DNA from 3 places in the Clostridium chromiireducens genome. Region 1 is predicted to be linked to each of the others. Evidence: riboswitches for the same ligand, from Rfam matches in the RefSeq annotation. Region 1 holds a riboswitch; each other region holds the start of a gene.
The links. A riboswitch is a leader RNA that binds a small molecule or an ion and turns the genes downstream of it on or off. The one in region 1 is predicted to bind glycine.

Region 2: another riboswitch for glycine. It lies ahead of D2A34_RS17315 (alanine/glycine:cation symporter family protein); the one in region 1 lies ahead of D2A34_RS06665 (amino acid permease).
Region 3: another riboswitch for glycine. It lies ahead of D2A34_RS11450 (trimeric intracellular cation channel family protein); the one in region 1 lies ahead of D2A34_RS06665 (amino acid permease).

The regions. Positions count from the first base shown of each region.
Region 1 is NZ_QXDJ01000002.1:294,725-302,214, reverse strand. It holds gene D2A34_RS06680 (glycosyltransferase family 39 protein) at 1-1,130, opposite strand, end outside; gene D2A34_RS06675 (EamA family transporter) at 1,142-1,486, opposite strand; gene D2A34_RS06670 (glycosyltransferase family 2 protein) at 1,652-2,347, opposite strand; gene D2A34_RS06665 (amino acid permease) at 2,563-3,957, opposite strand; glycine riboswitch at 4,124-4,222, opposite strand; glycine riboswitch at 4,300-4,371, opposite strand; gene D2A34_RS06660 (LiaI-LiaF-like domain-containing protein) at 4,597-4,902, opposite strand; gene D2A34_RS06655 (hypothetical protein) at 4,895-5,419, opposite strand; gene D2A34_RS06650 (hypothetical protein) at 5,400-5,852, opposite strand; gene D2A34_RS06645 (RNA polymerase sigma factor) at 5,849-6,361, opposite strand; gene D2A34_RS06640 (polyprenyl synthetase family protein) at 6,555-7,490, opposite strand, start outside.
Region 2 is NZ_QXDJ01000004.1:305,828-313,317, reverse strand. It holds sodium ion sensor (DUF1646 type) at 196-251, shown strand; gene nhaA (Na+/H+ antiporter NhaA) at 356-1,564, shown strand; gene D2A34_RS17325 (potassium channel family protein) at 1,802-2,470, opposite strand; gene D2A34_RS17320 (TrkH family potassium uptake protein) at 2,482-3,828, opposite strand; glycine riboswitch at 4,241-4,345, shown strand; glycine riboswitch at 4,349-4,490, shown strand; gene D2A34_RS17315 (alanine/glycine:cation symporter family protein) at 4,565-5,998, shown strand; gene D2A34_RS27680 (hypothetical protein) at 6,406-6,555, shown strand; partial or broken gene D2A34_RS17305 (DUF2922 domain-containing protein) at 6,666-6,883, opposite strand; gene D2A34_RS17300 (ArsR/SmtB family transcription factor) at 7,235-7,490, shown strand, end outside.
Region 3 is NZ_QXDJ01000003.1:31,074-38,563, reverse strand. It holds gene nrdJ (ribonucleoside-triphosphate reductase, adenosylcobalamin-dependent) at 406-2,499, shown strand; gene D2A34_RS11465 (3D domain-containing protein) at 2,715-3,269, opposite strand; gene D2A34_RS11460 (Cof-type HAD-IIB family hydrolase) at 3,693-4,478, opposite strand; gene D2A34_RS11455 (DeoR/GlpR family DNA-binding transcription regulator) at 4,640-5,404, shown strand; glycine riboswitch at 5,570-5,656, shown strand; gene D2A34_RS11450 (trimeric intracellular cation channel family protein) at 5,826-6,464, shown strand; gene D2A34_RS11445 (SoxR reducing system RseC family protein) at 6,528-6,827, opposite strand; gene D2A34_RS11440 (PIN domain-containing protein) at 7,119-7,490, opposite strand, start outside.

The DNA of each region.
Region 1 (7,490 bases):
ACCGCATTCATGACTATTATTGCTAGTGCAATTATTTGCTTTTTTAAATTCCATTTTCCTTCTTTAGTAGTATTAATAATCCCCAAAATTGCTGTTACTAAAATAAGATAGTGTTCTACAAATGCCCAATCATAGTTTATTCCTAAGATTTTATCCCAATAAAATGGTTCATACCAAAAATAAAAAGTCTTTCCTAGAGTATACCAATATGCAAATTTAAGAGGTTCTTCTTTTCCATATATCTTTAATCTTTCTATTCCTGCTTCTACCTCATATTCATTGCTTTGTATGTTGTCCTCACTGCTCTTATATTCAACGCCCCATCCTTTATCTTGGTTATAATTAATAAAAGTGCCTTGTAAAAATGGATTTCCACTAGACTTTGTAAATGGTATAAACGTATTAAAATTATTGTAATTTCTTATCCACCAAGGTGACATTACAATACAAAAAATACTTACTACTATACTAGCATATTTAACCATTTCTTTCAGCTTATACCTACTTTTAATCCAAGCTATAAGTATTACTAATGGGTATACTGCTATTGTAGGTTTAAATAAACAACCTAGACTCCAAACAATGCCTGCCAATACATAATACTTTGTTTTCTTAGTTTCTAATGCTTCAATACTTAAATATATAAGCAGTAAAATCAGAAACTTAAATGTAACTTCCATGAGTATAAGATTTGCAGCATATATTTCAACGATATAAATTGAATCAACAATACAAACTATTAGAGCTGTCTTCTTATTAAAAACTTTTTTTCCTATTAGGAATAATAAATTTAAGCTGCATATCTGCAAAACAACTTGAAATATTCTAAATGCCATAATAGCTTGAAATTTCCCAAATATTATTACAAAGAAAGAAAGTATAAATGTTAATCCTGGCATTATATAAACTGTCGGCTTGCTTATATCTTCATACGAAAACGTTCCATTCTCCACCAAGTTCCAGGCACTTCTTATATATTTAACATCATCATTATCAAAATTCTCCAAGCTTCCAAGCAATGTAGAATTGCCATACTTGAAAATTGAAATAATAGCCACTATTATAAATGATATCTTCAAAAGAATAAGCCCAAGCTTTATTCTTTTATCCTCCTCACAAACAATAACCATGATTTTCACCTCTACCTTGTAATAATAAATGTTCCAATTATTATAAATACTGCTCCCAAACCTTTACTAAGTGTAAGGCACTCCTTGAATATTAAAACTCCAGCAAATATTCCTAATACATAACATAGACTTTGTAGTGGATATACTCTACTTAGCTCTTCCTTCGATAATATATAAACCCAAATTATTGTAGCAAACACATATATAATTCCTCCGCCTAATATATAAGGATTAAAAAATATATTAGTAATTCCTTGAATTGAGAAGTTAAAACTACTTTTTCCTACTCCGATCTTCCATAATACTTGACCTGAAACTAGCATTATTATGTTTATAAATAATAATAAATACATCATCTATTCTCTTGCTCCTTTATAAATTGCCAAATCACAGCGTTTTCTTGAATTAATCTAACTAATCTTCTCTTGATCTCATATATTTGTCTCACCCAATATACTATTGTAAAAATTAATATTATAAACAAAATCAATATTCCATTCATTCTCTAATCCCCTTATCTTTTAATAATTCTGTTTCTGAGCTACTATTAATGTTGATAATGTTACTTTAACCATGTAATATATTGATTTCATTGGTGTTATAGACGACTTCCCTTCATACCTCTGCCTCATATTTACACCAATCTCCTTAACCTTCAAACCACTTTTATATGCATATACTATGGTCTCTACTTCTGGGTAATCCTTTGGGTAGTATTTTTCAAAAAGTTCTATTGCTTTTTTATTTACTAATCTATAGCCAGAAGTAGTATCATAATAATTACTTCCACATAGGAACGAAACTAATTTAGAAAAATATCTTATCCCCACTGCTCTAAATATACTTGGTATATACTTTGTCTTTTCTACAAACCTTGAACCTATAATCATATCAAAATTGCCTTTTTTCATTTGTTTAATTAAATTCTCCAAGTCCTTTGGATCATGCTGACCATCACCATCTATTTGAACTGCCACATCATATCCCTTATTCAATGCGTAAATGTAACCTGTTTGAACAGCTCCTCCTATACCCAAGTTCTCACCTAAATTTATAACTTCTGCACCCGCTCTCTTAGCCTCAAAATACGTATTATCCTTAGAACCATCATTGATAACAATAACATCTGAAAATGTATTATTATCTTTTATTGAAGTTACAACATTGTATATATTTTTCTCCTCATTATAAGCTGGTACTATAATCAAGCATTTCATTAACCTCACTCCTTTTTCCTTCATTTGGTATATTTTAATTTTAGTTATCAAAATTAAAGAACTATTTACTAAATTTATGAAGAAATTATGAAGTTCACATTTTTATTAATCTTAGCCACACGAAAATAAAAAACACGACTGTCTACAAGAAGCTCTGCCAGCCTCATATATACAATCGCGTTTTTTAAACATCTTTTTTTATTTTTATTGTTAAACTATACTAGATTTCTCTTTAAAACTTCTCTACTTTTCGCTTTTGATTTAAGCATTTTATATATCACTGCAAGCATTATAAACCATATAGGTGTTACAAATAAAGCTACACGAGTTTCATTATTAAATGCTAATGTAATTATAACAAAAGCTAAAAATGCTAGAATTATATAGTTCATAATTGGGTAAAGCGGCATTTTAAATTTGTTCTTCGCAGCAAGTTCAGGATTAGTTTTGCGATATTTCAAATGGCAAATAACTATAATTGCCCAAATGAAGATAAAACAAAATGTTGATATACTTGTGATTAAAACAAATACTCCTTCTGGCATAATATAATTCAAAATGACTGAAATCAAGATAACAATCGCTGAGAACATTGTAGCATTAGCAGGTATTTGATTAGAAGTTAATTTATTCATTGACTCAGGTGCATTTCCTTCTTTTGCAAGAGAGTAAACCATACGACTTGTACTAAATATGCCACTGTTACATGCAGAAGCCGCTGATGTTAATACAACAAAATTTACAATACTTGCTGCTGCTGCAATTCCTACTGCCGAAAACACTTGTACAAATGGACTTTTATCTGGATTAATTGAAGTCCATGGGTATATGCTCATGATAATAAAAAGAGCTCCTACATAGAAAATAATGATTCTAATTGGAATATTATTAATAGCCTTTGGAATAACACGTTCTGGATCTTCAGTTTCACCAGCTGTAAGTCCTACTAATTCGATTCCAGTAAAAGCAAATACAACCATTTGGAATGAAAGAATAAATCCAGTTGCACCTTTTGGGAACATTCCACCATGACTCCAAAGATTTGTAAAGCTAGCTGCACCAGCATCTGTAGAAAATCCTTTAATAACCATAAATGTACCGATTATAATTAGTGCTAAAATTGCAACAACTTTAATTAAGGCAAACCAGAACTCCATTTCACCAAATAACTTTACTGCAGTAAGGTTCATAATCAATAAAATTACAAGGATTATAAGACTCGGAACCCAATTAGCTATATTCGGGAACCAGTATTGTATGTAAAGTCCCGCAGCCGTCACATCCGCCATCGCAAGTGAGATCCAGCAGAACCAGTAGGTCCATCCAGTAATAAACGCTGCTCTTTCTCCTAAATAATCATATACAAAGTCTACAAATGAGTGATAGTTTAAATTAGAAAGTAATAATTCCCCAAGGGCACGCATAATAAAAAAACAAATTATTCCTGTTATCATATACGCAAATAATATAGATGGTCCTGCCAAGTGAATAGATCTTCCCGAACCAAGGAATAATCCAGTACCGATTGCGCCTCCAATTGCGAGTAATTGGACATGACGATTTTTTAGTCCTCTTGATAAATTTTGATTTTCTGATTTTAAATGATCCATTTTATCCCTCCATCTTAGTAAAAAGGCTTGTACTTAAAATCGCCTTTTTCTATATAAGTATTTTTTGATCGGAGATACAAATGGGAATAGATAAGATCTAAATGAAGTAATCGACACTGCATTACCAATAAAGTAATTTACAATGTATTACTTTTGTAAGATATGTTATCTGTCCCCTGTCCTTTTACCTGAGAGTTTCGCTATGCAACTTTCGCATAACTTTCTCCTTCGGTGCTCTATTTCGAGTCTCTCCAAGGGTTCATCCAATAACGGTCATCTCTACTTAGGACATAAAAGAAAATAATATGCAAACATGCTGGTATATTATTTTCTTGAATGTACCTTAAAATAGGTACCTGAAAGATTTACTTCTTCGGTGAACGACCATAGTCGTTTCTCTCCCGCTATCTTCATCTGAACTTTTAAATTTTATATATAAATTATTAAAATTTACCGTTTTATCTTAATACATTTTTAATAAAATTGCAATATTTTTTTCATTCTAATCAAAAATAGATAATAATCTTATCATAATCAGCAAATTTTTATATAAGAAATGAACATTATGTTCTTCTAAAATTCCTAATAAAAACCCACGACACTTGTCGTGGGTTTTATGGTGAAATCCACCAATTTGGATTAAATTATTTCTCTAAACTGTGATAAATGAGCAATTACAAATTCTGCTCCTCCCATGCCCATAGCAAAGAACACTAAAATGATAACTAATATTATCGCACTAAAATCATATTGCATTTTTTCTTCACTATTTATCATGTAGGCTACGATAATTTCTATTCCTACACTTACCAGAATAATAGGCCACAGTGATGCGATGAAAAGAACATTAATATTATTAGTAATCATTCTAAGTAAAAACATTATCCCAAAAATAATCAAAACAATTCCTGATGTTAATGTGCCTACTCTACGTCCTTTACGCATCAATTTCACTCTCCATTTTCTTCCCTTTGATAAGCCTTATACCAATTGCAATAATTGCTATTCCTATAATCAATTGAGGAGATTGCCTCATAATATTATGAATGATATTATAAAATTCATGTGGAATTAAAGGTCGTAAAAAATCCATTATGTTTTCCGATAACAAATATATTCCTAGAAACAATAGTACTACTCCTGATATTAGTCTGTGTTTTGCGAATATATCTTTATCTAGTATTACTAACTTATCAATAGAAAATAAATATCTATCTTCTAAAAGTAATAGCTTATCGTCATCTAGACCCATTCTATTTGTACAATCAAAAAACGAGTAAAACCAAATAAGTGGCGCTATAAACAATAATGGCCCTGTATCAAGCCAAGAAGAAAGAAATATCAGAAAGAAAAATACGGACATGAAAGATACACCTGTCTTCATAAATCCCATATACATATGTCCTGCACCAGGCAGCATTGAAAGAACAAAGGTTAAAAATTTACTTTTTTTCTTTATCATTAATAAAAACCTCCAATTTGATTATTTTTTCTGAAAAGTTATTGAGATTTGCATTAACTGAATTCAAAACACTTAAATCTGGCGGTTTCACATAATTCACTTTTGAATTAGCCAGAGAGTTTAATCCATTTGAAAATACCATCATTAATGCTATACTAGCTGCAACTGCAACTTTAACACAGTAAAAATTAAACTGAATATTACGTCGCTTCTTATCTTTTATTCTAATCTGTACTTTTTCTTGAAATCCTGAAGGAGCTTCTGTAAGTTCATTATCTTTAAAACTATCTGCAAATGCGCCGGCACACTCTTCACACGCACTAATATGCTCCAATATGAAAATCAATTCTTCATCCCTTAATCTATCAAACTTAAGTACCTTTAATGCTTCTTCTGTCAAATGGCCTTCTTTATTAAACAATGTATTATTCACATAAACTCCTCCTTCCATAAATCCTTTAATAATTTTTTTGATCTATAAAGCTGCGTTTCTAAAGTTTTAATATTCTGACCCGTTTCCTTTGCTAGATGTGAAAGTTTTATGTCTTTGCAAAAATAGCTTACTGCTACAGTCCTATAAGGTTCTTTTAACCTATTACATAAACTTAATATTCTTTCCATAGTATTTTTCTTCACTACTGTTTCCTCTGGTGATTCTCCCCTATCTTCTAAACCTTCATACTCCTCTTCTGATAGACTAATTGTTGTTCTTGCTTTACTCTTAACATAGTCTCTGCATTTATTGGCAGCAATTGTAGTAAGCCAAGCCTTAATATTATTTCCATCAAAACTTTCCCATTTTTGATATGCAGATAAAAAGGTTTGTTGCGCCAAATCTTCAGCATCAAAGTAATTTTTTGTAAAGGATAGACAAATAGTGATAATTAATCGCTCGTATTCTTTTATGCAACTTACAAATTGTTCTTTTTCAATAGCTATCACCACCTTAATTAATCCTTACAATTAATATAACGATTAAGAAATAAAAAACACTTCAATATTTATCAATTTTTTCTAATAATAACCTAATTAATATTTAGATCATAAATAAGTCAAATCATAAATTAAATAATCCACGACATTTGCCGTGGATTCTATGGTTTAAATAAATCATAATCCTTGCCTATGCTAAATTCTAATGATCACGATTAACAATATAATTCAATAAATGTCTTAGAAAAATTATATTACGTGGCATGTCCTTCAGCTCTTCCACGGCAAGACAGTAATGTTCCCAAAGCTCTTTTCTCGCACCTTCCTCACCTAATATTAACACATAAGTGGAACTGCGATTTTCAACATCTCTGCCAATGGATTTTCCAAGCATTATAGGATTACCTTCAACATCAAGTAAGTCATCCTTAATCTGAAAAGCAATACCAGCATGATAAGCAAATCCTTTCAAAGCCTTAAGTTCTAACTCCTTTGCACGGCCGAGAATTGCAGGCATTATAAGAGAAGCTTCGAATGCCAGCCCAGTTTTATAAAAACACATTAAGTTCAATTGCTCAAGTGTCAATTTTTTCTCTTTTGAACCTAAATCCATTGCTTGTCCCCTGCACATTTTCTCTGTCGTTCCAGTTGAGTATCGTATTAATTCAAGGACAGTATCTGAATCAAATTGTTCAAGAGACGTCTGCTCCTCAATGGCCTTCTGTGTTAAGAAAAGGCCTGTTAATTCAGCTGTGGCAACATCATATACTTGATGTAGTGTTGGATAGCCCCTCCGTGTAGGTGCATTATCTTGGGATGGTAAGTCATCAAATATCAAAGATGCAGTGTGCATATATTCCAAAGATTTCAGAAGCGGCAGGATTGCTGACTCATTCAAATTATATTCTTTAGTGCCTATCATCCAGGCCACTATTGGTCTAAGTCTCTTTCCATCACCTTTTAGGCTATAATTTGCAGCATCAATTATATATTCATTTTCCAGAGAGATATTTCCTGTCTTTTTAATATTTAAGATATTGTTGATTTGATTACGTACAGTTTTGATAGTATCTAAGAATTCTTCCTGTTCTTTTCGTTCATTCTTTAAGATAGTAATCATATGATCCCGAAGCAGCTT
Region 2 (7,490 bases), on a different contig from region 1:
TCTTCAATAAATGATGTTAAATATGTAACTATTGAAGTTAGTGGTCAGTTGGGATATGAGCTAAAATATGATAAAGAACCTTGAGCGAGTAGAATAAATTATCAATGTTAGTTGAGCATACTGCATAAATCTTGATTATTATATTAATCTATAATATAATCAGTAATGTAAAAATAAACGAATATGATTAGATACGGTTGGGCAAATTATATAATTTGCTTTCAAGCAATCAGTTTCTGGGGTGGGAAACTCTTTTTTTGAGTGTTTCCTACCTCTTTTTTATGGGGCTTTTTAATAATGAAAAGTATTGGAAAGTAATTCTAACTAGTATTGTATATAAAAAGGGGGATTAACAGTGAAAAATAAAATCAAAACTAAAGTACTAAGTCCATTCTTATATTTTTTTAAGAGTGAATCTTCGAGTGGTATAATTCTTTTAATTTGTGCTATTGCAGCAATTATAATTGCAAACTCAAGCCTTGCAGGAGTTTATGAGCATATACTGCACGCAAATGTAACTATTGGATATGGAGAGTTTTCTTTGTCAATGTCAGTTCTTCATTGGATTAATGATGGATTGATGGCCATATTTTTCTTAGTTGTTGGTATGGAAATAAAGAGGGAAGTGGTATTTGGGGAGCTTAAATCTTTTAAAAAGACAATACTCCCAATATCTGCAGCTATAGGAGGAATGATTGTTCCAGCAGTAATTTATGCATTATTTAACTATAATGAGCCAACTATTACAGGATGGGGAATACCGATGGCAACAGACATTGCGTTTGCACTTGGAATGCTTTCTTTAGTTGCAAAAAATGCACCAAAAGGAATTGTTGTATTTCTTACTGCACTCGCTATAGTTGATGATTTAGGCGCTATTATAGTAATAGCAATATTTTATAATAGTCAAATTTCTTGGATAGCGCTTTTACTAGGATTAATTGTTTTTATTACACTTATCTTAGCCAACAAATTTAAAGTTGAATATATATCTGTTTATATTATTTTAGGTGTAATTTTATGGATTTGTCTTTTAAAATCAGGTGTACATGCAACAATTGCAGGTGTCTTACTAGGCATGACATTGCCAATTGGAGAAAATATTCATAAATTTAAGACCTCAATATTGTATAAGCTTGAACATACTTTAACACCATGGTCTAGCTTTGGAATTATGCCAATATTTGCTTTTGCAAATGCGGGTATAATAATTAATATTGATAGTTTTTCGAATAATTTGTTTTCACCAGCTTCCTTAGGAATTGTATTTGGTCTTTTTGTAGGAAAGCAAATTGGTATATTTGCAACTTCATTTGTTCTAATAAAATTGAAAATAGCTAAATTTCCATCTAATGTAACCAAAAGACATTTATATGGGGCAAGTGTTTTTGGTGGGATTGGGTTTACTATGTCAATTTTTGTTTCATCTTTATCATTTACAGATACAGCTATATTATCTGAAGCAAAAATGTGTATCATGATTGCTTCAATTTTAGCAGCAGCATACGGTACAATAGTATTTAAATTTATAAAGTTTAAAAGCGAAAAACTAAATGAAAATTAAAGAATTTTTCTGTATAGTTATTGCATTATTATCAAGTGTTTGGATACAAATAAAAGTCATTCTGAAAAAAGTGAACTCAGCTTTAGAGGAGATTTACCTCCTTAATAAAGCTGAGTTTTAATTGCATATTCAGGGATTATATGACGATTTAAAAATTCATATGTGTGTAGCTTTAAATTTTGTGAAATTTAAAAACTTCATATTTAATTTTTACTAGCATAATCATCAAATATATATCTACTTGTTTTCAACAATTATACTTTCAAATTTACTTAAATCTTCATTAGAACCAAGGGCCACTAAAATATCCGTATTTTTAATTATATAATCTGCAGAAGGAGAAATATTTACATTTTTATCCCCTTTTATTGCAACTATATTTATTCCATATTTTCCTCTTATTTTTATGTCCCTTAATGATTTGTTAATCCATTCACATGGTGGCTCAAGTTCTATCATACCGTAATCAGAAGATAATTCTATATGATCTAATATATTTGAGGATACTAAGTTATGAGCCACTCTAATCCCCATATCTTGTTCGGGTAAAATCACTTTGTCTGCACCAATTTTGTATAAAATTTTGGCATGTAAGTCACTAGTAGCTTTTGCTACAATATATTTAACACCCATTTCTTTAACTAATAGCGTTACCATTGTACTAGCTTGGATATTGCTTCCGATTGTTACTATTGCTACATCAAAATTACTTACTCCCAAACATTTTAAAGCATTTTCGTCTGTTGCGTCCATTTGAACAGCGTGAGTAACATTATCAACAATTTCTTGTATTTTATCTTCACTAATATCAATAGCTAGTACATCCTGACCTAAGTTGTATATTGTTTTAGCTATAGAAGCTCCAAACCTTCCAAGTCCGATTGTGATAAATTGTTTCTTTTTCAATCAAATTCCTCCTATCCAATTAATATTTTAGCTTCAGGATATTTAAGTCTGTTGTTTTTTTTGCGATTGACAAGAGCCAATATGACTGTTAATGGACCAACCCTGCCAAGGTACATAGTTATAATAAGAATTAGTTTAGAAGTCGTTTCTATATCTTGAGTCACTCCAGTAGTTAATCCTACAGTTGCAAAAGCTGATGTGGCTTCATAAAGCAGATTTATAAAAAGTTTATCAGGCTCCGTTATAGTTAGAACTATAGTTACTGTTAATACCAATAAGATAGCTATAGAAAATAGAGTAAATGCTTTATATACTGTTTCTTTAGAAAATCTCCTTCCAAAAGCTTCAGTATCTTCTCTTCCTTTAAGCACTGATACTAAACTAAAAGCAAGTACTCCAAATGTAGTTACCTTAAGACCTCCAGCTGTTGATCCAGAGGCTCCACCGATAAACATTAGTATTATTGTCATAAGTTTACCAGCTGTAGTCATACCATCAGTTGAGATACTATTAAATCCAGCAGTCCTTGGTGAAACAGAAGCAAAAAAAGCATTAAGTACTTTATCTCTAAAATTCATAGACCCAAGAGTTTCAGGATTTTTATATTCAATGAGTAACATAAAGATAAAACCAAAAGCAATTAAAACAGCTGTTATGTATATTACAATTTTAGAATGAGTAGATAGTCTTTTAGCTTTGCTATAATTAAATATCTCTAGTGAAACAGTAAAGCCAAGTCCTCCAATAATTATTAATGCACTTATGGTTAATAAGACGGTAGAATTACTTGAGTAACTTACTAAACTGGTATAATCTCCAAACAAGTCAAAACCTGCATTACAAAATGCGGAGATTGAATGAAAGATACTATAAAATATTCCAGTTTTTAATCCAAACTGCGGGATGAATTGTGTTGATAGTAATACTGCACCACAAATTTGTATAACTATCGTAAAGCCTAAGACATACTTAACCATTTTAACGAGGCCTTGTATATTAAAGGTATTCATAGATTCTTGAATAATAAGTCTATCTTTAAGGGTTATTTTTTTTCCTAATAAAATAGCTATAAAAATAGTGAAAGACATGAAACCAAGACCACCTGTTTCAATTAAAAGCATTATTACTGTTTTACCAACGTTGCTCCAGTGAGTACCTGTATCTAAAGTGACAAGTCCTGTGACACACACCGCTGAAGTTGATATAAAGAGTGAATCTAAAAAATTTGTACTTTCTCTGTTTGCTGATGAAATTGGTAAGCTAAGCAAAACGGCACCTACCAAAATAACTAATGCGAAGCCCATTGAAAGTACTTGAACAGCATTAAGGCTTGGTTTTTTTACTAAAATATCTGTCATATGCATCTCCTCAAGGTTAATAACCTTATTTAGAATATTAATTATAAAATGCATTTTTCTCTGCTCTTTATAAAAATCTTTGTTATTATTCTACATTTAATAGTATTTTAACAGTTTTCATTTTTATTTCAATGTAATTTTTTACAAGAGAAAGGCATAACAATTTAATATTTATTGCTTTTTTATTAGGTTAAACCATGATATTAAATTATATATTTAAAATAAGAAGGATGATAATTGAAAGGATAGGAAATAGATTAATGTTCGTATTATGTATTTAAATAGATAAATACACATAAAAAACACGAATTAAATTTGAAATAAACGTTTCAAATTCAATAAAAATTTGTAAAAGTTCTTGCGTTAATAAAATAATGCATATATAATTTAATTAAAATAATAGAATGTTCGGATGAAGATAGTGGGAGAGTTATTACTAAATCTATTTTTATTAAAATAGATTTAGTAATACACCGAAGAGGGGAATCTTTCAGGTAATAAGGACCGCTATTGGACGAAACTCTGGAGAGACTCATTTAATTATGAGCACCGAAGGAGCAAGGTAACTATAGTAATTTAATATGGTTTCTAAAGTGAATTATTTTCAGAAACCTTGAAATAAACTATTAAAGTTACTGAAACTCTCAGGTAAAAGGACAGGGGATAGGATTAACCAAAAATAATTTTTGGTTTTATTCTTATTTTCCCGCCTAATAAAAAATAGGGGGATTTTTTTATGTTATTATCAAATTTATTATTATCAACATCAGGAATTAAGGTCTTTTTAGACGCAATTGACAGCATCGTTTGGGGGCCGCCATTATTAGTTCTTTTAATGGGGACAGGAATTTACTTAACAATTCGCCTTAAATTACTTCAAGTATTCAAATTACCGCTTGCATTAAAGTATGTTTTTGGTAAAGATGATGAGGCAAATAATGATGAAGCAGAAGGAGATGTATCAAGCTTTCAGGCATTATGTACGGCATTATCTGCAACTATAGGTACAGGTAATATTGTTGGGGTTGCAACTGCAATTTCAGCTGGTGGACCTGGAGCATTATTTTGGATGTGGCTTGCAGCATTCTTTGGGATGGCAACAAAATATTCAGAAGGCTTACTTGCTATAAAATACAGAGAAGTCGATGAAAATGGCCAAATGTCTGGTGGACCAATGTATTATATTCAAAATGGTTTAGGTCTTAAATGGCTTGCTAAATTATTCGCATTCTTTGGTATTTGTGTTGCACTATTTGGAATAGGAACATTTGGACAAGTTAATTCAATTGCAGCAGCAGCAAAAAGTTATAATGTACCATTAATAGTAACAGCTGTAGTTGTAACAGCATTAGTTGCAGCCATAACACTTGGAGGAATACAAAGAATATCTAAAGTTTCAGAACTTATTGTACCATTCATGGCAGCAGCTTATATACTTGGATCAATTGCAGTTCTAGTATGCAATTATAAAGCCATTCCAGCAGCCATAGGCCTAATTATAACAAGTGCGTTTAATCCTCAATCAGTTCTTGGAGGAACAGCGGGTGTCACAGTTATATTAGCAATGAGAAGTGGGGTAGCAAGAGGAATATTTTCAAATGAATCAGGTCTTGGTAGTGCACCAATTGCAGCAGCAGCAGCAAGGACCAAATCACCAGCAAGACAAGGGTTAATAACAATGACAGGTACTTTTTTCGATACAATAATAGTTTGCACTATGACAGGACTAGTGATAGTACTTACTGGATCTTGGAGCCAAGGAATGAGTGGGGCAGTTTCAGGAGCTGACTTAACTACAGTGGCTTTTCAAGCAGGGCTACCAATTGCAGCGCTTGGAAAATTCATCGTTAATGTTGGATTATTATTTTTCGCATTCACAACAATAATTGGATGGAATTATTATGGTGAAAGATGCACAGAGTATCTTTTTGGTGTTAAAGGAATATTACCTTATAGAATAATATATATAGCATTTGTAGCTATAGGGCCATTCTTACCACTTGAATTAATATTCATAGTTGCTGATATAGTTAATGGATGTATGGCATTCCCTAACTTAGTGGGTCTTATAGGTCTTAGAAAAGTTATAGTTGAAGAAACAGAAATTTTCTTTAAGGAAATGAATGAAAAGAAGCTACAAGCAAAAACAAAATTAGAATTATGTGACTAAAAATTTAAAATTTTATTTAATATAAAATAAAGAAGTTTGTCTTTGGTGAGGCAGACTTCTTATTTTATGGATAAAAGTTAATTTGCGGGTGTAACGAGCATAATCAAAATATATTAATAAGTTTAAGCTGAAAGAAGTGGCGTGGAGGTACTAACTATACTAAGAGAATTTCTTAAAAATGTAGATTTTCTTTTGCTTGAAGTACATTAATGTCTTCATTTAGATAGCTTAATTGATGTAAACGCATTTATAAATGAGCTTCTTGAAGCAAACAAGCTTTTAGGAATATATCAAGTGCTCTTAGAAAAGTCCAAAATAGATCTGGAGTTATTATTAGTACCAATAACTTTGCAAGAAGCAATTTAATCAACAAGAATAGATATGGAACTCAGGTAACTCTGGATGATATGCTTGAATATGGCGCTGATGAAAATAAGAAGAATATTGATATCGAAGAAGTTCTTAATTATTCTACAGCACTTATTAAAGGAGAAAGTTTACTTAAAAGTATACCTATTTATACACGATTAATAAAAGAAATGCACAAAATTTTATAGTTCACCAAATTTCTTTGTTAGTGAAAGTTTAGGGAAGGATAAGTTTAAATATTATAAATTATTAAATGATACAAGAGTTGATACAAGTCAAGAAATAAGAAATACTATTTTTAAGCTATATCAAATTTAGTGACTTGTCTTTGAGTTAATTGAGCACCAGACTTTTTAACTAAAGCACCTGAATTAGTTATAGAAATATTCTTCGTTATAATTGTATCCATAAGAGTATTTACTTCAGCTTTAGTAAGACCGGCTTTAACATCTGAAACACTTAAAGTACTTTTTTCGCCAGCATCAGTTAAAAAATCATAGATAAAGTATATTCCATTTAATTTACCTCCAATTTTTAAAATTTTCCTAAGTAATCTACCTTAAGTATTAATTAAGCTAGAAGATTCAGTTATAAATGAAACTCTAGTGCTAGCATCTATAACTAGCTTGATAGCTTCAGCAACATCGCTGATATATTGTTTTTTGTATATGAAAATAATGTATAGTTATTAAAAGTTCTTCATAATACTATTTTGTAACAATAATTTAACTTTTGCATAAAGTGACTATATAGATTGATGTGTATTTAGTGTTAAGAAAAAGTTAAAAAGTATCAGTTATATATTGATTTTATATAGATAATAGTCTATATTATATATAGATAAACATCTATATAGGAAGGGTGTAAATGAATATGGATTATGAACAAAACGCGAAAATTTTTAAAGCCCTATCTGATTCTAGTAGATTAAAAATATTAGATATATTATCTTGTGGTGAAAGATGTGCATGTGATATTCTAGAATATTTTGAGTTTACTCAACCGACACTTTCACATCACATGAAAGTATTAAGTGATTGTGGACTTATAGAAGTAAGAAAAGAAGGCCTTTGGAATTATTACAGTTTAAATATTAATAATTGCAATAAGCTTACATTATTTA
Region 3 (7,490 bases), on a different contig from region 1:
TTCAGTTTTGCCAAAAGAAAAATTTAATCTGATTAAATATGATATACATTAATTACCCTTGATTCTCTAAAATTATTTAAATTCATAACTATTTTCCCCTTATATTTAATTCTAAACAATTAATAATAGAATTTCTTTCGAAGCCATCATTCTATGTGGCTTACCTATTATAAAATGTGAACTCAAAGGACTGATATAATATATACAATTGAATAGTATCAAAAAGAAGTAGGACAAACCTATATATAGTATTTCGTCATTTTATCAACACAAGATATTGTGTTTTTGGTTTAAATATATTAAAATAATAGTATCTTTTTTATTTGCAGATATTATAACTAGAAATAATAATAGGATACATAAGTAATTTTTAGGACCTTATACAGCAAAACTGGAGGAATATATATGAATGTAATATTATCAGAAGCATTTTTAAACAAATATAGTGAAGCAAAAAATAATCCCTTAAGCAATATAGGTGAATTTGTTTATTTAAGAACTTACTCAAGATATTTAGAAGATAAAAAAAGAAGAGAAAATTGGTTTGAAACTGTTCTTAGGACAACAGAATATAATATTGAACTTGGCATAAATTTCAAAAAGAAAAATGGATTAAACATAAACTGGCAAGATGAAGTAAGGGAGGCTGAACTTCTATTTGATAATTTGTTTAATTTAAGAACTTTTACTTCTGGAAGAACTCTTTATATGGGAGGAACAGATATTGTAAAAGAATATCCGCTTTCAAACTATAACTGCTCCTTCACAATGATTGAAAAATTTCATGATTTTGTTGATGTATTTTACCTTCTTATGGTTGGCTCAGGTGTAGGTGTTAGAATTGACAAAGAATTAATTTCTAATATGCCTATAATAAGAAAAGTATCTCTAGGAGGCGAGTATTCCAAGGATGTTCATAAATATATGCCTAAAGAATACATGGAGAATACTAAGCTTATTTTGGATAAAAATGATTCTTCCCGTGCAACTATAAAAATTGGCGATAGTAAAGAAGGCTGGTGTAATGCATTAGAAACTTATTTTAATTTAGTTACATCTAAAGAATATATAAATATCAAAAAAATAATACTTGATTATAGCTATGTTAGACCTGAAGGTGAGCGACTAAAAAGATTTGGCGGAAGAGCTTCTGGCCACAAATCGCTTAAGAGAATGTTTGAAAAGATTAACAAAGTTTTTGATAGACTTACAGATGGCAGCTTAAAATCAATAGATGTCCTTGATATATCAACTATAATTAGTGAAAATGTGGTTTCTGGCGGTGTTAGACGAAGTGCGATGATGATTATTTGCGATGAAGATGATAATGATGTTATCAATGCTAAAAGCAACCTTTATAAAATAGTTGATGGAAATTGGATTGAGAACTTAGAAGTTTCTCATCGAAAAATGAGTAATAATTCTGTTTTATATAAAGAAAAACCATCTTTAGATAAGATAAAAGAAATATTAAATTCAATAAAAATAAACGGCGAACCAGGATTTATTAATGCAAGTGAGGCTAAAAAGAGAAAAGCTACGTTTAAAGGGTGTAACCCATGCGGCGAAATCCTCCTTAATTCTCATCAATGTTGTAACTTATCTACAAATAACTTAGTAACTTTTGTGGATGAGAATAATAGATTAGATATTAAACATTTAGAAGAAATAATAAAATTATCTACAAGAGTGGCTATTAGAATGACTTTAGTTGATGTTGAATTACCAGACTGGAATGAAGTAATGCAATCAGATAGAATTATCGGAATTTCATTGACTGGTATGATGGATATGGTTAACAAACTTAACATGAATTATGACGAACTAGGTCCGTTACTTAATAATTTAAGAAATGTAGTTAGAAGTGAAGGTATAAGATATTGTACAGAACTTGGAATTTCGACACCTGAGCTTATGACTACAATAAAGCCTGAGGGATCCCTTTCTACTCTACCATGTGTAAGTTCTGGTATACACTATTCCCACTCAAATTATTATATTAGAAGAGTTAGAATTTCTACATCTGATCCTCTATATAAAATGATAGATAAACTAAAATGTTACCCTATTTTTAATGAGAATGGTCAACCTGATGAGAATTGTACAACAAAAGTTATAGAGTTCCCAATAAAAGCTCCTGAAGGTAAAACAAAATATGATGTTGGAGCTATAGAACAACTCGAACTATATAAATTATCAATGTTAAATTGGACCGATCATAATACGTCAATTACTGTACATGTAAAAGATGATGAATGGGACGCTGTTGCAAATTGGTTGTATGAGAACTTTGAGTATGTAGTTGGAATAACGTTCTTACCATTAATGGATGAAACCTACCCTCTTCTACCTTATGAATCTACAACAAAAGAAGATTATGACGCGCGTATAAAAAATATTAAACCAATCGACTATGAATTATTAGCAGAACTTGATGATGATGAAGAACATGAAATAATTGATAAGGAATGTGCAAATGGAGTTTGCCCAATACGATAATGTATAAAATTTTGTTGTAAAAAACTAATAATATATTTAAATACAATAATAAAAAGTTTTAGCCTGCCTCTTAATACTAAGATACTGGCTAAAACTTTTAATCATTTTATAATTTTAATGATTCAATATAATCCAACATTTTCAAGATATACTAAATAATTAAATTTTCTACTCAAGAATTATATTTTAACGTATATGTATTTCAACTCACAATATTACTCCACTAAGTAAATTGTAGTCTTTTTTCTTCCGAATTTTACTGCTTCTTCATAAGTTGATACCCACACATCTATTACGTATGTACCATCTTTCTTAATTTTAATTGCTCCACCTCTATCTTCAACATCAAACATACCATCGGCTTTATAATTTTTTAACTCTGGAATATAAATTTTACTTCCAAGAGGTATTTTTGATGGAGCCGCTATAACACCTATTCTCGTTTTAGTCTGCATCGCTGTTTGTGATTCCCATTGTCCTGAACATCTAGGATCATTTGAGTATGCAGTTAATTCGGCTTTAATAGGTTTACCTAAAGTTTTTTGAGTTTCTTGAGATTTTTCTGACAACATTTGAACCTTTTCAGGCTCTTTTAATGCTTTATCTATATTATTATTTGATACCGTCTCAGTATATTTTTCTGCTGGATTCTGATTCTCATTAATATCAGAATTATCTATCTTAGAACTTTCTTCGTATTTGCCTGCAGCAAATTTATTTATTACAATGTTTTTTGTCCCCATATTGAAATAATCTGTTCCAAGACTCATTAAACATATTGCTAATACTATGTGTACAATTAATATGTTTCATCTTAATTTATTAAACACCTACAACCACTCCTTGTGTTTTATTTGTAGCCTCTATTGGTTTGATATTTATACTACATTAGTCACCGATATGGTATTTGATTATTGTAGACTATGAATTATATAATTGCAAAAGTAATTTCTGTTATAACTTGATAAACTTTTCAGAATTTCATATAAAACGGCTATTTATAACAGTTATCTACATATATTATGGTAATAAAGTCATAAATTAATTAGCTACAAATAAATGAAATGCTGTTGAATATTCTAATAAAGCATCCATTTTTTAGTGTCATATAATTATAAATATAGCTTGTACTTAATTTATAATTAAGTACAAGCTATTAATTCCAAACTTTAAAATCCACATATACCTTTATTTTATAAAATAAACTTTTCTATTTCTAAAGCTACTCCATCATTTTGTACCGTATCTGTAATTTTCTTAGCATAACTCTTAACATAATCTTCGGCATTGCCCATTGCTATTCCACATCCAACAGAAGATAACATTTCAATATCATTTTTTCCATCACCAAATGCATAACTATTCTGTACTGGGATATCTAAGTAATCAAGTACTTTTATAATTCCTGAAGCTTTTGTATTTGATTTTGAATACAATTCAAAAGATCCTTCTTTCACATTATGAATATAATCATAATCTCCTTTACCTAATGATAAGCAGTAATCTACTCCGCTTTTATCACTACATAACATTTCAATTTTATATATATCAACATCTCCAATATTATAATTCCCCTCTAAATATTTCTTAGATATGCTAAAGGAATCATAAAATGAATGCAGCTCTTTATACTCATCTTTAATATAAGAATATAATTCTCCTTGCAATATATGTTGAATATTCAACTTTTCAAAATTGCACACCATCTCTTTAATAGAATCCTTACTAATACTTTCTTTATATATACATTTTTCCTTAACCTTTACATATGCTCCATTTGTAAGAACAAAACCATCAAAACCAAAATCGCATATAACTTCATTCAAAAAAGCATATGGTCTACCCGTCGCAATAAACACATAATCCCCATTTGATTGCAATGAACGTATAGCTTTTTTTACTCTAGGAGTAATATCTATTATTCCATTTAAGCAGTCTAATATAGTTCCGTCTATATCAAAAAATATTGCTCTTTTCATATTTGCATCCTCCTTTTATAACAATTCGTTCTCACTTAGTCTGTTTTGTTATAGTTTAATATCATTTTATCTCATTCGTTCTCATTTGTCAATTGATCTAATTGCATTCTAATACATATATTGTTAAAATAGAAATAAACAATAACAAATTGGAGGAAACTATGTTTATCGAAGAAAGACACAAACATATTTTAGATATATTACAAAAAGAGGGAAAAGTATTAGTTAAAGATTTAAGCACACAATTTCAGGTTAGTGAAAGTATGATCAGAAAAGATCTTCAGGTTCTAGAAAAGGATAATTTACTTCAACGTACTTATGGAGGTGCTATTAATATGAAGCGCACCATAGCACATAATGAGAGTTTATTTAAAAGAGTTGAAATTGATACAGATTTAAAAGAAATTATTGCAAAAAAAGCATATGAACTGATAAATGAAGGAGATACAGTATTTTTAGATGCATCAAGCATATCATATTTTCTTACAAAATTACTTATAGAAAATAATAAAAATATTACTTTAATCACAAACATGGTTGAAATATCATCAATGATTCAATTAGATTCGAAGATGCATGTCATTTTTATAGGCGGAGATTATAATCCTCTTGTGGGCGGAAATATAGGTTCTCATTCTATCGAACAAATTAAATTATATAGATGTAACAAGGCATTTATTGGATGTAATGGGATTGACCTTAGAGATGGCAGTATTAGTACTGGGCTTTCTGAAGATGCAGGAACGAAAAAAGCTATTATGAACATATCAAAGGAATTATATCTAATGGCACCGAGTGAACGATTCAACTTAGATGGAATTATTAATTTTTCAAATATAACAGATTTTTATAGCATTATTACAGAATCTCCACTAAGTAATACAATAATGGCTTTGCTCGAGCAATATAATGTAAGATTAAAATAACTTTGAAAATTTATGTATAATGAGGGTTGAATATTATGAACTATACTTCAAGCTACTAGTTTGAAGTATCTTATTCAATTTCACAATCATTTTATGTTAATCTCATTTTTGTTGACATGCAGTAGAATTTTAATTATAATAATTTAAGTAATTTATAGTGCTCGTATGACGAATTGGGGAGAGCCTGCAACACACGCAGCGCCGAAGGTGAAGTCGCAACAAACTCTCAGGCAAAAGGACCGAATTCTGACGAAACTCTGGAAAGTCTAATGACACCCAAGAAGCAATCTTTTGATTTGAAATACAGAATAAAATAAAGAAGCGTACAGCTAGTTATTTTTTGAATGTAAAAGTTATAAAGAGAATCTTTCAGGTACAATAACAGAGGCGAATTGTTTTATGCAATTCGCCTCTTTTTATTGTGCGTAAAATACAAATTGGAAGGAATGATTTATTTATGTATGATATAGCCCTACTAGAATATCTAGGTATCTTTGCCTTTGCAGCATCTGGTGCTTATGTTGCAATAGATGAAAAATTTGATTTATTCGGTATATATATGTTAGCCACCATAACAGCCATGGGAGGTGGTGTTCTTCGTGATATTGTTACAAACGTTGGGATTCCTTTGTTTTTTTCAAATTACACGACCATCCCTTTTATTATATTGGGGGCAACAATTCCTATTATACTTCGTGGTAAAGTGAAATATAATACTTTATTCGTCATAATAGATGCAATAGGACTCTCTGCTTTTTTTGTTTCTTCTGGAATTAAAGCGATTGAAAGAGGACACAATCTTATGTTATTCCTATTTGCTGCAAGTATAACCGGCGTTGGCGGCGGACTGCTTCGAGATATAATTACAAACAGAAAACCTGAAATATTTAAAACTGATATTTATTGTGTCGCTGGCATTTTAGGTTCACTCTTATTATGGTTCTTGTATCCTGTCATGGGTACTCATGTTGCACAACATATATCATTAATTACTATCTTTTCTATCCGAATGATTTGCTATATGAAAAAATTAAACCTTCCAGTCATTACAAAACTTTAGATTTAATCTTTATGTCCTAAAACAGATTATTTTTTACTAATCTGTTTTAGGACAAACTATTTCTTATAAATCGTCCCAATAAATTTTCTCCAAATTCTCATCTATTTTAGAATGTTTATCAAATAATTTTATTATGACCGCTGATAACACAAATCCAATCACTCCACCTATAATTTCTGATGTTTTAGTAGAAACTTCAATGAAATTCCCAATATAACTACCTATAAACGCACCTATAAATATAGCAATTATAGGAAAAATAAAAATCATGAAAGCTGCTAATAACATATTAGTTTTTTTTCTTTTCAACCGAATTTTATTATTCTTTTCATCTGTTTTCTCTTTCTTATTATCAATATTCATGTTCATCTTCTCCTACAATAATGAAATTTATTTTATACAAGAAATTAATGAAAGACTATGAATTATTAATTCTCTCAATTTTTTATCTACTACTTTCTTTTAATATAATCATATTTTCAAATTTTACATATTATTCTCTTGATTCATCGTATTTTTATTTTGTGATAACTAAAAATTCAAAAGCTTAAAGTAGCCATAAACTGCTTTAAGCTTTTGATTAATAATTTCATAAACTTTAAAAGTAATGTCCCACTGCATGATATATTTATTTATTGTTTATACCATCTGTATTTAATTATCTACTAACATATTAACTGTTATTACTCTATCACTACCTAATATATACTTTGCAGTCTTATATAAATATCTATCTTCTGTAACTAATATAAACTTTTCATCTAAGTAGCACGCATACAAAAGTAACAAATCGTTTTCAGACAACTTTTCTGTATTATCAAAATAAGAATCATCTTGACTAGAGTATTTTAAATCTAACATTCTGTAGAATTCCTTGATATTCCTCTCATCAACCTGTATAATACATTTAAGTAATTTACAAAATCTTTCCGATAATATTCCTTCTTTTTTATAGTCTTTCCATTTTCTCAAAATAAGTTCTTGGCTCACTTCTCTTAATATTTTAAGCTTATCTTCTTCTATAAG